Regions from separate parts of the Citrobacter sp. ANG330 genome, predicted to be linked through region 2. Evidence: predicted binding sites of a transcription regulator. Region 2 holds the regulator's gene; the other holds the start of a gene.
What was found. Region 2 encodes PurR, which represses purine synthesis genes. Its sites were predicted from a motif close to CANGCAAACGTTTGCNTG; they were not measured.

Region 1 (7,224 bases), on a different contig from region 2:
CGCCAGTTTAGCCAGACGCGCATCGGCAAAGCCTTTGCGTTTCAGCTGGCGCAGGAAGTCAGGGGTCAGGCCGTTAATGCCCAGCTCAGCCACTTTTTCTTCCAGACGCACCAGCTCTTCAATTTGTACCAGGAACCAGCGGTCAATGTTGGTCAGGTTAAACACGCCGTCAACGGAGAGGCCCGCGCGGAAGGCATCGGCGATATACCAGATACGCTCAGCGCCCGCGTCTTTCAGCTCACGGCGGATTTTTGTCAACGCTTCCGGGTCATCCAGGCTCACTTTCGGGTCAAAGCCGGTAGCACCTACTTCCAGACCACGCAGCGCTTTTTGCAGAGATTCCTGCTGGGTACGGCCAATCGCCATCACTTCGCCGACCGATTTCATCTGGGTCGTCAGACGGTCGTTAGCGCCAACGAATTTTTCGAAGTTGAAGCGTGGGATTTTAGTGACCACGTAGTCGATGGACGGTTCGAACGATGCCGGGGTACGACCGCCAGTGATGTCATTCACCAGCTCATCGAGGGTGTAACCCACTGCCAGTTTCGCCGCGACTTTCGCAATCGGGAAGCCGGTGGCTTTCGACGCCAGCGCCGAGGAGCGGGATACGCGCGGGTTCATTTCAATCACGATCAGGCGACCGTTTTTCGGGTTTACCGCGAACTGCACGTTTGAACCGCCGGTTTCTACGCCGATTTCACGCAGTACCGCCATCGAGGCGTTACGCATGATTTGATACTCTTTGTCGGTCAGCGTCTGGGCCGGTGCAACCGTGATGGAGTCACCGGTGTGAATGCCCATGGCATCGAAGTTTTCAATAGAGCAGACGATGATGCAGTTGTCGTTTTTATCACGCACCACTTCCATCTCGTACTCTTTCCAGCCAATCAGCGACTCGTCAATCAACAGCTCGTTGGTTGGGGAGAGATCCAGACCGCGGGTACAAATTTCTTCAAACTCTTCGCGGTTGTAGGCGATACCGCCGCCGGTGCCGCCCATGGTAAAGGAAGGACGGATAATGCACGGATAACCGACGTCAGCCGCGACCGCCAGCGCCTCTTCCATCGTGTGCGCGATACCGGAACGTGCGGTGTCGAGACCAATCTTCTTCATCGCGATATCGAAACGACGGCGGTCTTCGGCTTTATCAATTGCGTCGGCGGTCGCACCAATCATGGTGACGCCGAACTCTTCCAGCACGCCCTGGCGTTCCAGTTCCAGCGCGCAGTTCAGCGCCGTCTGTCCACCCATGGTCGGCAGCACCGCGTCTGGGCGCTCTTTTTCAATAATCTTGCGTACCACTTCCCAGTGAATCGGCTCGATGTAGGTCGCATCGGCCATTTCCGGGTCGGTCATAATCGTTGCCGGGTTGGAGTTCACCAGAATGACGCGATACCCCTCTTCACGCAGCGCTTTACACGCCTGCGCGCCGGAATAGTCAAACTCACACGCCTGACCGATCACAATCGGGCCCGCGCCGAGAATCAGGATACTTTTTATGTCTGTACGTTTTGGCATGGCTCTCTTAACTCCTGATTATTTCGCGGACTGACGGTATTGCTCAATTAACTCGATAAAATGGTCGAACAACGGCGCGGCATCGTGCGGCCCCGGGCTCGCTTCCGGGTGCCCCTGGAAACTGAATGCCGGTTTGTCGGTGCGATGAATCCCTTGCAGGGTGCCATCAAACAGCGACTTATGGGTCACGCGCAGGTTGGCCGGCATCGATGCTTCATCCACCGCAAAGCCGTGGTTCTGGGCGGTAATCATCACCGTATTGTTGTCGATATCTTTGACCGGATGGTTACCACCGTGGTGACCGAATTTCATCTTCACAGTTTTCGCCCCGCTCGCCAGCGCCAGCAGCTGATGGCCTAAGCAGATGCCAAACACCGGAATATCGGTCTCGAGGAATTTCTGAATGGCGTCGATAGCGTAATCGCACGGTGCCGGGTCACCAGGCCCGTTCGAGAGGAAGATGCCGTCCGGGTTCATCTTCAGCACGTCTTCTGCCGACGTTTTTGCCGGGACAACCGTCAGGCGGCAGCCGCGGTCCACCAGCATGCGCAGGATGTTGCGCTTAGCGCCAAAGTCGTAGGCGACAACATGGAACGGCAGTTCGTCTTCTTTCTTTGCTTCCGGCAGGTCATCCGCCAGCGTCCAGCTCCCCTGGGTCCAGCTGTAAGATTCCGTGGTGGTCACTTCCTTCGCGAGATCCATACCATTCAGGCCCGGGAAGGCTTTCGCTTTTTCCAGCGCCAGCGCCGCATCCGGGTTATCACCCGCGATGATGCAACCGTTCTGCGCCCCTTTCTCGCGCAGCAGACGCGTCAGCTTACGGGTATCGATATCGGCAATCGCCACGATGTTATGGCGTTTCAGGTAAGAAGAGAGGTCTTCGGTATTGCGGAAGTTACTGGCAATCAGCGGCAGGTCACGGATGACAAGGCCTTGCGCATGGACCTGGGAGGATTCTTCATCGGCGGCATTGGTGCCGACATTACCGATATGGGGATAAGTAAGAGTAACGATTTGGCGGGAATAGGAAGGATCAGTGAGGATTTCTTGATAACCGGTCATTGAAGTATTGAAAACGACTTCCCCAACCGCCGAACCTGTTGCCCCTATGGCCCGACCGTGAAACTGGGTTCCGTCTTCCAGAACCAATAGCGCTGACTTAATCAAAACACCCTCCAGAGAATATTCACTCACTTTATTTGCATATTAATGCATTTTCATGGCATGGATCAATGCAAATTTGCTTACCCGCGGATTTCTGGCAAACGGCGGCATTCTGGAGATATGGCAGGCAAAAGTCAACTTAAAGGCGGTATTTTTTATATTCTTTTGCGACTCAGGATGAGATCAAAGGATTTAACAGGCAAAAAGATCAGCTAACCCTGGCAGGAAAACGCTTGCGTGAACAATTATGCGTAGAATATAGCCTCAGGCTTCGAAAAAGTGGACCATCTGGTCAAAATTTACATTCAGGTAACGTAAAACAGAGAGAAAAGATAAATTTTTACGGCATTCGTAATGAAAATCACCTGTAGCAAGCAAAATAAAAGGGCAATAAAAATATTGCCCTATGTAATCAATGTATTGAGATTACAATAACCACATCACGAAAGGTAATAATTGACTATAAATTGTTGAGATCAAGCACATCTCGCATATCAAAAAGACCATTTTGTTTGGCACTGACCCAAAGTGCCGATCTCACCGCACCATTGGCAAAAGTCATACGGCTGGACGCTTTATGGGTGATTTCGACACGTTCGCCGATATCCGCAAACATTGCAGTGTGTTCACCTACAATATCCCCGGCGCGGACGGTGGCAAAACCAATCGTTCCAGGCACGCGTTCGCCGGTATAACCTTCACGACTGTAGACGGCACACTCTTTCAAATCTTTATCCAGCGCATGAGCAATCGCCTCGCCCATCGCCAGCGCCGTGCCTGACGGCGCATCCACTTTATGACGGTGGTGCGCTTCAATAATTTCGATGTCGGTATAATCGCCCATCACCTTCGCCGCTTTTTCCAGCAGCTTAAGCATCACGTTGACGCCGACGCTAAAGTTCGCCGCGAAGACAATGCCAATTTCCTGAGCGGCGTCGCGAATCGCCTGTTTTCCCGCATCGTCAAAACCGGTGGTGCCAATGACCATCCCTTTGCCATGCTGACGACAAAACGCCAGATGATTCAGCGTGCCTTCCGGACGGGTAAAATCAATGAACACATCGAAATCATCTTTTATTGCCTCAAGGCGACTTTGCACGGTAACGCCTGTCTTCCCGACGCCCGCCAGTTCTCCGGCATCGCTACCCAGCAGGGATGATCCTTCGCGCTCAAGCGCCGCACCAAGCGCAACGCCTTCCATCTGTAGCGCTGCCTGAATTAACTGGCGGCCCATACGGCCACCCGCGCCCGCTATCGCGACACGGACCTGTGCATCATGCATAGTTATTCTCTTACGTTAAAATGATGTAAATCGTTTTCAGATTAACCAGCACAGTGTCATGCCGCTAGCCAAAAACGTCGATAATTAGAATTTAATGATAAACAGAGAGTGATATCAGTAAAAGGCATGACGATCTGGAATAAATCTCGCCATACCGTTATTGGCGTTTGGGTTTACGGTGCCAGCGCCAAAACCTCCGCCACCCACTGCTGGAAACCTGCAACATCAATATCCAGCGCAACCTGCACATTCGCCGGTTGGCTCATTCGCCCCTCAATATCCACCACGGTGGTCCCTGCGGTATAGTCCCCCCGGGTTTCAACCGCGACAAAACATGGCTTGACGGTAAACAGTTCCGGACGCACCAGCCAGGCAATCGCGCAGAGATCGTGCATTCGCACGCCGGTGCGCATTGTTCCGCTGCGATAGTGGCTGAACAAGGCATGTAGCATCTTCCCCGTACGATTGAGGGTGGGCAGCGAGGCCAGATAATCCGGCGTCAACATCGCCTGGTTTGTGACATCCAGCCCACACATCACAATCTCAATACCACTCTGGAATACGCGCGCTGCGGCTTCCGGATCAACCGCGATATTGAATTCGGCATTAGGGGTGAAGTTCCCGCGCCCGGCAGAACCGCCCATGATCACCAGACGGCGGATGTTGAAGGTGCACTCCGGATAGTGCATCAGCAACAGCGCAATATTCGTCAGCGGACCGATCGCCACCAGCGTGATCGGCTGCGGGGCGCTGATCAGCGCGTCACGAAGGGCGATAAACGCCGGTTTCGCCAGCGGCTGCCGGTCATGACCGACAAAGTCGTAACCTTCCATACCGGATTCACCGTGAACATAGGCGGCGTCGCGTAGCGGACGTAGCAGCGGCGTGGCGGCCCCCTGTGCCAGAGGCACATCGGCATTCCAGAAATGCAGCAGTTGTAGGGCGTTGCGGGTGGTTTTCTCCACGGAGACGTTTCCGGCAACCGTGGTCATCAGTTGCAGGTCGAGCTGCGGGGCAAACAGCGCGGCAGCAATCGCTGCGGCATCATCAATGCCAGGGTCGGTATCGAGAATAATGGGCAGACGTTCCATAAGTGATTCTCCCTTATGCGTTTATTAGCCATTTTGCTGTCATTTAGCTTACTATATAGCCCATCACTGTGAAGGTATTTAGCCAGGAAATGCAATGAAAGTCGTGCAGGCCAGTCTCTCCGAATTCGTTACCCAGCATCTTGCCGGGCGCATTCTGCGCGGCGAACTGGCGGCAGGCAGCGCGCTGCCAGGTGAAAATGAGCTGGCGACCGAGTACAACGTCTCACGTACCTCGCTGCGCAATGCGTTAGCAACACTCGCCGCCAAAGGACTTATCTCTATTCAGGCGAAAAAGCGCAGCACCGTCAATGCCCGCGACCAGTGGAGCTTGCTGGATATCGATGTCCTGAACTGGCTGGCGACAGGTAAAGTCGATGCCGAACTGGTGGAACAACTGATGGTCACGCGTCTGATGTTTGAACCCAATGTCGCCACGCTTGCGGCGCTGAATGCCAATGGTCACGATCTGGCCGCAATGGAAGATGCGCTCACACTGATGCGAAGCGGTCAGCTGGAAGCTGAAAAAACCAAATTTGAAGCCGGCGATGTCGCCTTCCACCAGGCACTCCTGCGAGCCACACACAACCCTTTCCTGCTGGCACTGGGCAATGCGCTTAGCGCCGCGATGGTCCTCTCTTTCCGTCAGACGCTGGAAGAAGATCTGCATGAGACGAAAACGGCGGTGGATGAGCATTTTCAATTGTTTGAAGCCATTCGCCTGCGCCAGGCAGATGACGCGAGGGCATTTATGCGCAGTATTCTGCTGCATGCCGCCGGAAAAAGTATCTGGCAGGATCGCCCCGCCTGCGTTGATCATCTTCTTTAATCCCTCACTGACATAATTTCGATCTCTCTCACAGATCGTGGTGTTTTTTTGCTCTAGCATTCTTGTATTACAAGATTAACTTATTTGTATTACATGAAATGAAAAAACACTGGATCGCCGTCGACTGGGGCACGACCAACTTTCGTGCATTTTTACTCAATGACCAGCAGGTTATTGCTTCAATATCAAAAGCATGCGGGCTACTTTCTCTTACTAAAGCGGAATTTGGCGCTACGCTGCATCAGCACCTGGAACCGTGGCTCAACGAGCACGGCGCACTTCCGGTGGTAATGGCTGGGATGGTCGGTTCACAGCAGGGCTGGCAGGAAGTACCGTACGTTTTCACTCCCGCTTCGGCGCAAACGTTGCGGAAAAATGCGCTACCCATGACCACGCCATGGGGCAGCCAGGCATGGATTATTCCCGGCGTAAGCTCCGACAGTGCGTTCGGCTTACCCGACGTGATGCGCGGTGAAGAGGTCCAGTTGATGGGACTGAATACTCTTCATCCGGCAGATGAGGTTTACGCCATTTTGCCTGGCACTCACAGCAAACACGCCCAACTGAGCCACGGTGAAATCACCCATTTCACCACGCTAATGACGGGCGAACTCTTTTCGCTGCTCAGTCAACACTCGTTGTTGGGGCGGGCGTTACCAGAACAGCAGGATGATAGTGACGCCTTTATGAAAGGCGTATTGACCGCCCAGGCGCATATCCCCTTCAGCCATCTCATTTTTTCTGCTCGTACCCGTCGCCTGAATAACGAACTGGAGCCGTCATCGATTCACAGCTATCTCTCTGGGCTGCTGATTGGTTATGAGCTCTCCAGCATGTCTGCAGAAAAAGAGAACTGGCTCGTCGGCTCGCCTGCGCTTTGCCAACGCTATCTGCACGCTGCAAAAGCAATGCAAATTTCATTGCGTATTGCCGACGGCGATACCTGCTTTTTACACGGCATGGCCGCTCTTTATACACAGCTACAGGAGACACACGCATGACCCCAGAGATTTTTTTTGAACACTGGCGAAAAGAACCGCTGCCGCTGATTGCTATTCTTCGCGGTATTACGCCAAAGGATGCGGTGAGCGCCGCAGAAATTCTGATTGAAGCCGGATTCCGCTGGCTGGAAGTGCCGCTCAATAGTCCATCAGCCCTGGAATCTATTCGACTGATGCGCCAGTGCGCTGGCAATAACGCAAAGATTGGCGCGGGTACGGTGTTAACTGCCACGCAGGTCGACGAAGTGGCTGAAGCAGGCGGTCAGTTGATTATCTCACCAAATGCCGATGCCGCTGTTATTCAGCGCACCCGTCAGCGCAACATGGTGAGTCTGCCTGGCG
Region 2 (7,224 bases):
TTCATTGGTTTCTGACTGCTGCAGTTGCATCTTATAACCCAGCCCCGCCAGGACAACCGTCGACAGCATTACGCTGGTCGTGGTCAGCAGCGGTGTGCTGATAAGCCAGGAAACCACCAGGCTTGCCAGGAAGCACAGACCCAATTGCAGAGTATTTTGTAGCGCAGCGGCACGACCTGTCGCCTGCGGGAATGGGCGCAGCGCCTGAGCGACCACAATCGGGTAGATAGCCCCATTGGCTACCGCCATCACGCAGAAGGGGATCAGGATCTCTGCAAGCGTGATGTGATGGATAAAGCTTGCCGCCCAGGTTGCCACTACGCTCAGCGCATAGATAACTAGCAGCCAGGGCAGGAGCTGTTGACCCTGCCATTTTTGCAGTGCGGCGCGACAGCCGTAGCCACCCACCAGAAAAGCGATGGTCTGCGGCACATAGCTCAGTCCAATTACCGCCGGACTGTAGCCCATATCACTCAGAATAAATGGCGAACCGGTCAGCCATGCAAAGAAGCTGGCAGAACAGGCGGCGTAGATCAGGACGTTGCCACGGTACGCTTTTGCGCGCAGCAAGGTGGTGAAGGTCAGTTTGTCCTTGCTGTCGTCACGCGCCCGGGGGCTGGGTTTTAAAAACAGCGCAGGCACCATCAGCAGCAGCGTGATGAAAAATAGCGTGGCAAAGATCGCCTGCCAGGAAAGATGAGTCAGGATCCAGCTGCCTAATAAGGGCGCCAGTGCAGGGGACAGCCCGACCAGCGGCATTATCGTCGCGAAAATACGGTTAATTTTATGCGAAGGATAGTAATCAGTCACCAGCGCCTGCCAGATGACGGTCGCTGCACAGACACCCACCGCCTGAATAAAGCGCAGAACTAACAGGCCGGTTGCGCTTTCGACCCACAGCATACCCAGACTACCCAGGGCAAAGACAGACAGCCCCAGCAGCAGGATCGGTTTACGTCCGTAGCGATCTGAGAGCGGGCCCCACAGCAGTTGTGCGATGGCAAAACCCGCTAAAAACAGACTCAGGCTGGCGCTGACGGCAGATGCCGGTGTTTGCAGGTCAGATTGAATGGTGGCAAAAGCGGGCAAATACATGTCGGTCGCCAGAAAACCCAGCACGCTGAGTCCTGCCAGCCAGACTAAAAACCCTTTTCCAGGTTGCATAGTTGTTCTCTAATTTTTGATTAATCACACTGGCGCAGAGTGTAGGGAGTGAATTTCGGCTTGTGAAACGCTAATATTTGTTTATTGCATTCAAAAATTTTGTAGGCAGATTATGTGGTCAGAATATGCGCTGGAAGTGGTCGATGCCGTGGCGCGCAACGGGAGTTTCAGTTCCGCGGCCCAGGAGTTGCACCGGGTACCCTCGGCGGTCAGTTATACGGTTCGCCAGATGGAAGAGTGGCTGGCCGTCCCGCTTTTTGAACGCCGTCATCGTGATGTCGTGTTAACCCCGGCAGGCGCCTGGTTTTTGAAAGAAGGGCGTTCTGTCATCAAAAAAATGCAGATCACGCGCCAGCAGTGTCAGCAAATCGCCAATGGCTGGCGGGGGCAACTCCCCATCGCGGTGGATAACATCGTGCGCCCGGAACGCACGCGGCAATTGATCGTCGATTTCTATCGCCACTTTGATGACGTAGAGCTGCTGGTCTTTCAGGAAGTGTTCAATGGCGTCTGGGACGCGCTGTCAGATGGCAGGGTTGAACTCGCTATCGGTGCGACCCAGGCGATCCCGGTCGGCGGACGATATACCTTCCGCGATATGGGTAAACTGAGCTGGTGTTGTGTTGTTGCCAGCACACATCCACTGGCCGCCATGAGTGGACCCTTAAGCGATGATACGTTGCGCAACTGGCCGTCACTGGTGCTGGAAGATACTTCCCGCACTCTGCCGAAACGGGTGACCTGGCTGCTGGACAACCAGAAGCGGGTGGTGGTCCCGGATTGGGCATCCTCCGCAACCTGCATCAGCGCCGGACTTTGTATCGGCATGGTGCCGACACATTTTGCCAGGCCATATTTTAATAAAGGACAGTGGGTGGCGCTGAATCTGGAAAACCCCTTCCCGGATTCGGCCTGTTGCCTGACCTGGCAGCAGAACGATATGTCACCTGCGCTAATCTGGCTGCTGGATTATCTGGGAGATAGCGAAACGCTGAACAAAGAATGGTTGCGGGAGCCTGACGAGGCTCCCGCAGAAGAGGCTTAACGACGGTAATCGCGGAAGGGGCCATCGGCAACAGAGCGGCGCTCAACCAGACGCGGGTGAACTTCAATGGATTGTGACTCTTCACGTTTATTGACGATGCGGTCAAGCAACATGTTAAAGGCCGTCTCACCCAGTGAATCTTTCGGCTGGTGGATGGTGGTCAGAGCTGGCGTAAAGAAGCGGGCGTTGCGCACGTTGTCATAGCCTATCAGCGACACGTCCTGAGGGACGCGCAGACCCATTTCATCAGCGGCGCAAAGGGCACCCATTGCCATGACATCGCCACCGCAGAAAACCGCTGTCGGGCGATGCGCCTGTGACAGAATTTGCTGCATCGCACGGTAGCCGGATTCTGGTTCGAAGTCGCCTTGCACAATCCAGTTTTCAGGCACTTTAATCAGCGCTTCTTCCATCGCTTTCATAAAACCGGCCAGACGGCCTGCGCCGGTGTTGCGCTCCATCAGTCCCGGGATCACGCCAATTTCGCGATGTCCGCGTTCAATAAGGTAACGGCCAGCCATATAACCGCCCTCAAAGGCGTTATCAATCACGGTATCAGTGAAATCGGCTTTGGCCTCGCCCCAGTCCATCACAACCATCGGGATATGACGATACTCTTCCAGCATCGAGAGCAGAGGGGCGGGATATTCGGAACACATCACCAGCAGGCCATCCACGCGTTTTTGCGCCATCATGGACAGATAGGCACGTTGCTTTTCCAGGTTGTTCCAGACATTACCGAGGATCAGGGTATAGCCTTTCTGAAAGCAGTTTTTTTCAACTGCTTCAATAATTTCAGCAAAGTAGGGGGCTTCGCTGCTGGTCGCCAGCAACCCGATAGACTTGGTATGATTCACCTTCAGACTACGGGCTACCGCGCTGGGGGAATAGTGCAATTCTTTGATTGCCGCCCACACTGCATTGCGTGTTTCTTCAGCGACGAAACGCGTTTTGTTAATTACGTGTGATACGGTTGTAGTGGAAACGTTTGCGCGCTTCGCTACATCTTTAATTGTTGCCATTAAATCTCACTCCAGACCCAACCTGAACAGTCAAATATGCTAAGTAAACGTTTGCCTTTACTCATCCTGTGCGCAACGTCAGGGTTGCAGCATGCCGGGAAAACGCAACAGAGCATCAGGAAGGGGTCAATGGCCGGTACGCTAATCAAGTAAGCGTCGAATTTTGGCTGATCTTAACGAAAAGGGGAAGTATTAAAAGCACATATCACGCTAAATCGTGGGAGATTTTCGCACGCAAGTGTGCAAAAATGCGCTATATCACTTTTTGTGTGGGAATAAAAAGGAGAAAAGTTGATGAGCACCGATCTTAAATTTTCATTAGTAACTACGTTTATCGTTCTGGCTTTAATCGTTGCTGGCGGTCTGACAGCGGCACTGCATTGATTTCCCGTCGGGGGAGTCTCTGCTCCCTCGTCACTCCCGCCATATTGTTATTGAATCTGCAAAAGTCTTTTGTATTTTTGTTAACTTCTCTTTTTTTGTGATTGATGTCATGCTTTTGACTCTTAGTTACGCATCGCGCCTCGACGCGAAGAGCCGGAGTCATCACTGCATGAAAATTAATTATCCTTTACTGTCGCTGGCTATCGGCGCGTTCGGCATCGGTACGACCGAGTTTTCGCCAATGGGTCTGCTACCCGTCATCGCGCGTGGCGTCGATGTGTCTATTCCCGCAGCAGGTATGCTAATCAGCGCCTACGCTGTCGGTGTGATGGTCGGGGCACCGCTAATGACGCTGCTGTTGTCACATCGCGGACGTCGCAATGCGCTGATTTTTCTGATGGCTATCTTTACGCTTGGCAACGTGCTGTCGGCCATTTCCCCGGACTACACAACACTGATGCTGTCACGCATTTTGACCAGCCTTAACCACGGCGCGTTCTTTGGCCTGGGCTCCGTTGTGGCAGCCAGCGTGGTGCCGAAGCACAAGCAGGCCAGCGCGGTGGCGACCATGTTTATGGGGCTGACCATCGCCAATATTGGCGGCGTTCCGGCGGCAACCTGGCTGGGTGAGACCATCGGCTGGCGGATGTCGTTTATGGCAACGGCCGGTTTGGGCGTCATTTCGATGCTGAGTCTCTTTTTCTCGTTGCCGAAAGGTGGGGCTGGGGCACGTCCGGAGGTGAAAAAAGAGCTGGCGGTACTGATGCGTCCCCAGGTGCTTTCTGCTCTGCTTACCACGGTACTGGGGGCGGGGGCCATGTTTACGCTGTACACCTATATATCGCCAGTCCTGCAAAGCATCACTCATGCCACGCCGGCCTTTGTGACCGGAATGCTGGTTCTGATCGGCGTGGGCTTCTCCATAGGTAACTATTTGGGTGGCAAACTGGCCGATCGCTCGGTTAACGGTACGCTAAAGGGCTTCTTGCTGCTGCTGATGGTGATTATGCTGGCTATTCCCCTGTTGGCGCAGAATGAACTGGGCGCGGCGATAAGTATGGTGGTCTGGGGGGCAGCGACCTTCGCGGTGGTTCCTCCGCTGCAAATGCGCGTTATGCGTGTGGCTCACGAAGCACCGGGTTTGTCATCTTCCGTGAATATCGGCGCTTTTAACCTCGGTAATGCTTTGGGTGCCGCTGCGGGCGGGGCCGTCATTTCTGGTGGGTTAGGCTACAGTTTTGTTCCTGTCATGGGCGCGATTGTGGCAGGTATGGCGCTGTTGTTGGTGTTCATCTCGGCGAGAAAACAGCCTGAACAGGTGTGTGTCGCAGGTTAATGGCAGGGCAAAAACGCAGAAGGGTGCCCCTTCTGCGTTATCTCTCTTACGCGGCGAAGTTCTTCGCGACAAACTCCCAGTTTACCAGCGCCCAGAAGTGCTCCAGGTAACCAGGACGCGCATTACGGTAGTCAATGTAATACGCATGTTCCCACACGTCGACGGTCATCAGCGGCGTGGCGTCGGTGGTCAGCGGTGTACCGGCGTTGGAGGTTGAAACGATAGCCAGCTTGCCCTCTTTTCCTTTTACCAGCCAGGTCCAGCCTGAGCCGAAGTTTTTGATAGCCGCATCGGTAAACTGCGCCTTGAAATCCGCAAAACTGCCGAAAGAGGCGACAATCGCGTCAGCCAGTTTGCCCGTCGGCTCGCCACCCGCATTCGGTGCCAGGCAGTTCCAGTAGAACGTGTGGTTCCAGACCTGAGCGGCGTTATTGAACACACCACCTTCCGAGCTACGCACGATCTCTTCGAGTGATTTCCCTTCGAAGGCGGTGCCTTTGATCAGGTTGTTCAGATTGGTGACATAAGTCTGGTGGTGTTTGCCATAGTGATATTCCAGCGTCTCGGCGGAAATGTGCGGCGCAAGCGCATCTTTGGCATACGGTAGTGCAGGTAATTCGAACGACATTGCTTCTCTCCTTATTATTAATAGTATTTCGCGCAATAACCTTATTGTGCGTAAGGATAGGGTAGCAAATTGAAAGGTTATACAAAAGATGAACTTACCCTGTTGCGTTAACAACAGGGTAAAGTTTTAACGAATGGTTTTGGGCGTCATGACCCGGCGAGCGCCGACGTAGTGGCGTTGCCAGTAATCTTCGCTGAGAGACGTTATCTGGATTTCCTGACCGCTGCGTGGTGACTGGATAAATTTGCCGTTGCCGACATAAACGCCGACGTGATCGGCGGTTCCCCGCCCCTGAGTGCGGAAGAACACCAGATCGCCATTTTTTAATTCACCCCGATCAATCGGCGCGGCATCACGCAGGTGATACATTTCATTTGCTGTGCGCGGAATACGGAATTTAACCAGATCTTTATAAGCGTAATAAACCAGACCGCTGCAATCGAAACCCGTGCGCGGAGACGTACCTCCCCAGCGATACGGCTTGCCAATCTGACTCATTAATTTGTTCATCGCCGTGCTGGTCGCTTTTTGCACTTTCACTTTATGCGCATCCGCAACCTTTGTTGGCGCCATGTTCTTAACTTTTACGCACGTCGGCTTGTGCCCTTTACGCGAGGTGCACTTTTCGCTCCAGCTGACAGCGGCCGTCTTTTTCGCAGTAACAGTTTTTCCTTTGCGACTGGCTGTTTTGCTGGTTTTTGCCGCAGTGGTGAGTTTTTTCTTAGCAGAGGAGGCGGTTTTCGTGTTGGTTTTGTTGGTGGTTTTCTTGACGGTTTTTTGACTGGTTTTATTCGATTTTTTCGCTGTTGCCGTACTTTTCTTTTTGTTGCTGGTTTTCTTACTATCCGTAAGACCAGCCGTATCCCTGGCTTGCTTGGACGCATGCGCCATCGGCATAAAGGGAATGGTTGTAAATAGTAAAGCACAGAGCGTGAGGGAAAGTCGGTTTATCCGCGCCACTGAGCATTCCTCTGTTAAGGCAGGTCGCAATCATACCTGCGTGTGATTTACAAAACCTGATGATTCTAATCTATAGAAACGAATAAAGTTAATAGCTTTTATTGTTAAAAATGCGGTTTCGTTATTGAGTGCAAAAAAAAACAGCAGCCAAAGCTAAATCTGGTTACTTGCCGCACACTTCGGAATATGCCGCGGGGAAACAATTATTGCGAATGCAACTTATGTATTCAGAGGTTAAAATAATAAAGCGTAATGAAAATGTTATTTTCCGATGTCGCTCTGAACCGCTACAATGTCAGACGACTGCCGTAAAAGAAGTTAAGGAAGCAAGACAATGAGCACCACTATCGAAAAAATCCAGCGCCAGATCGCTGAAAACCCGATTCTCCTGTACATGAAAGGTTCTCCAAAACTGCCAAGCTGCGGCTTCTCCGCCCAGGCTGTGCAGGCGCTTTCCGCCTGTGGTGAGCGTTTCGCCTATGTGGATATCCTGCAAAATCCGGATATTCGCGCAGAACTGCCGAAATACGCAAACTGGCCAACCTTTCCCCAGCTGTGGGTTGACGGTGAACTGGTTGGCGGCTGTGACATTTTGATCGAAATGTACCAGCGCGGCGAACTGCAGCAGTTGATCAAAGAGACCGCTGCAAAATACAAATCTGAAGAATCTGATGCTGAGTAATCA

Region 1: a site for PurR is predicted at 2,905-2,922, ahead of carA (glutamine-hydrolyzing carbamoyl-phosphate synthase small subunit). Genes of this name have one in related genera too.

The regions. Positions count from the first base shown of each region.
Region 1 covers NZ_JASJUI010000005.1:190,261-197,484, forward strand. Annotated here, with positions in the region: gene carB (carbamoyl-phosphate synthase large subunit) at 1-1,518, opposite strand, end outside; gene carA (glutamine-hydrolyzing carbamoyl-phosphate synthase small subunit) at 1,537-2,685, opposite strand; gene dapB (4-hydroxy-tetrahydrodipicolinate reductase) at 3,143-3,964, opposite strand; gene rihC (ribonucleoside hydrolase RihC) at 4,138-5,055, opposite strand; gene QNN88_RS13640 (FadR/GntR family transcriptional regulator) at 5,150-5,881, shown strand; gene QNN88_RS13645 (2-dehydro-3-deoxygalactonokinase) at 5,980-6,882, shown strand; gene QNN88_RS13650 (2-dehydro-3-deoxy-6-phosphogalactonate aldolase) at 6,879-7,224, shown strand, end outside.
Region 2 covers NZ_JASJUI010000002.1:67,572-74,795, reverse strand. Annotated here, with positions in the region: gene punC (purine nucleoside transporter PunC) at 1-1,164, opposite strand, end outside; gene punR (DNA-binding transcriptional activator PunR) at 1,277-2,209, shown strand; gene purR (HTH-type transcriptional repressor PurR) at 2,206-3,231, opposite strand; gene QNN88_RS06025 (YnhF family membrane protein) at 3,526-3,615, shown strand; gene QNN88_RS06020 (MFS transporter) at 3,725-4,951, shown strand; gene sodB (superoxide dismutase [Fe]) at 4,998-5,579, opposite strand; gene QNN88_RS06010 (C40 family peptidase) at 5,706-6,539, opposite strand; gene grxD (monothiol glutaredoxin 4) at 6,874-7,221, shown strand.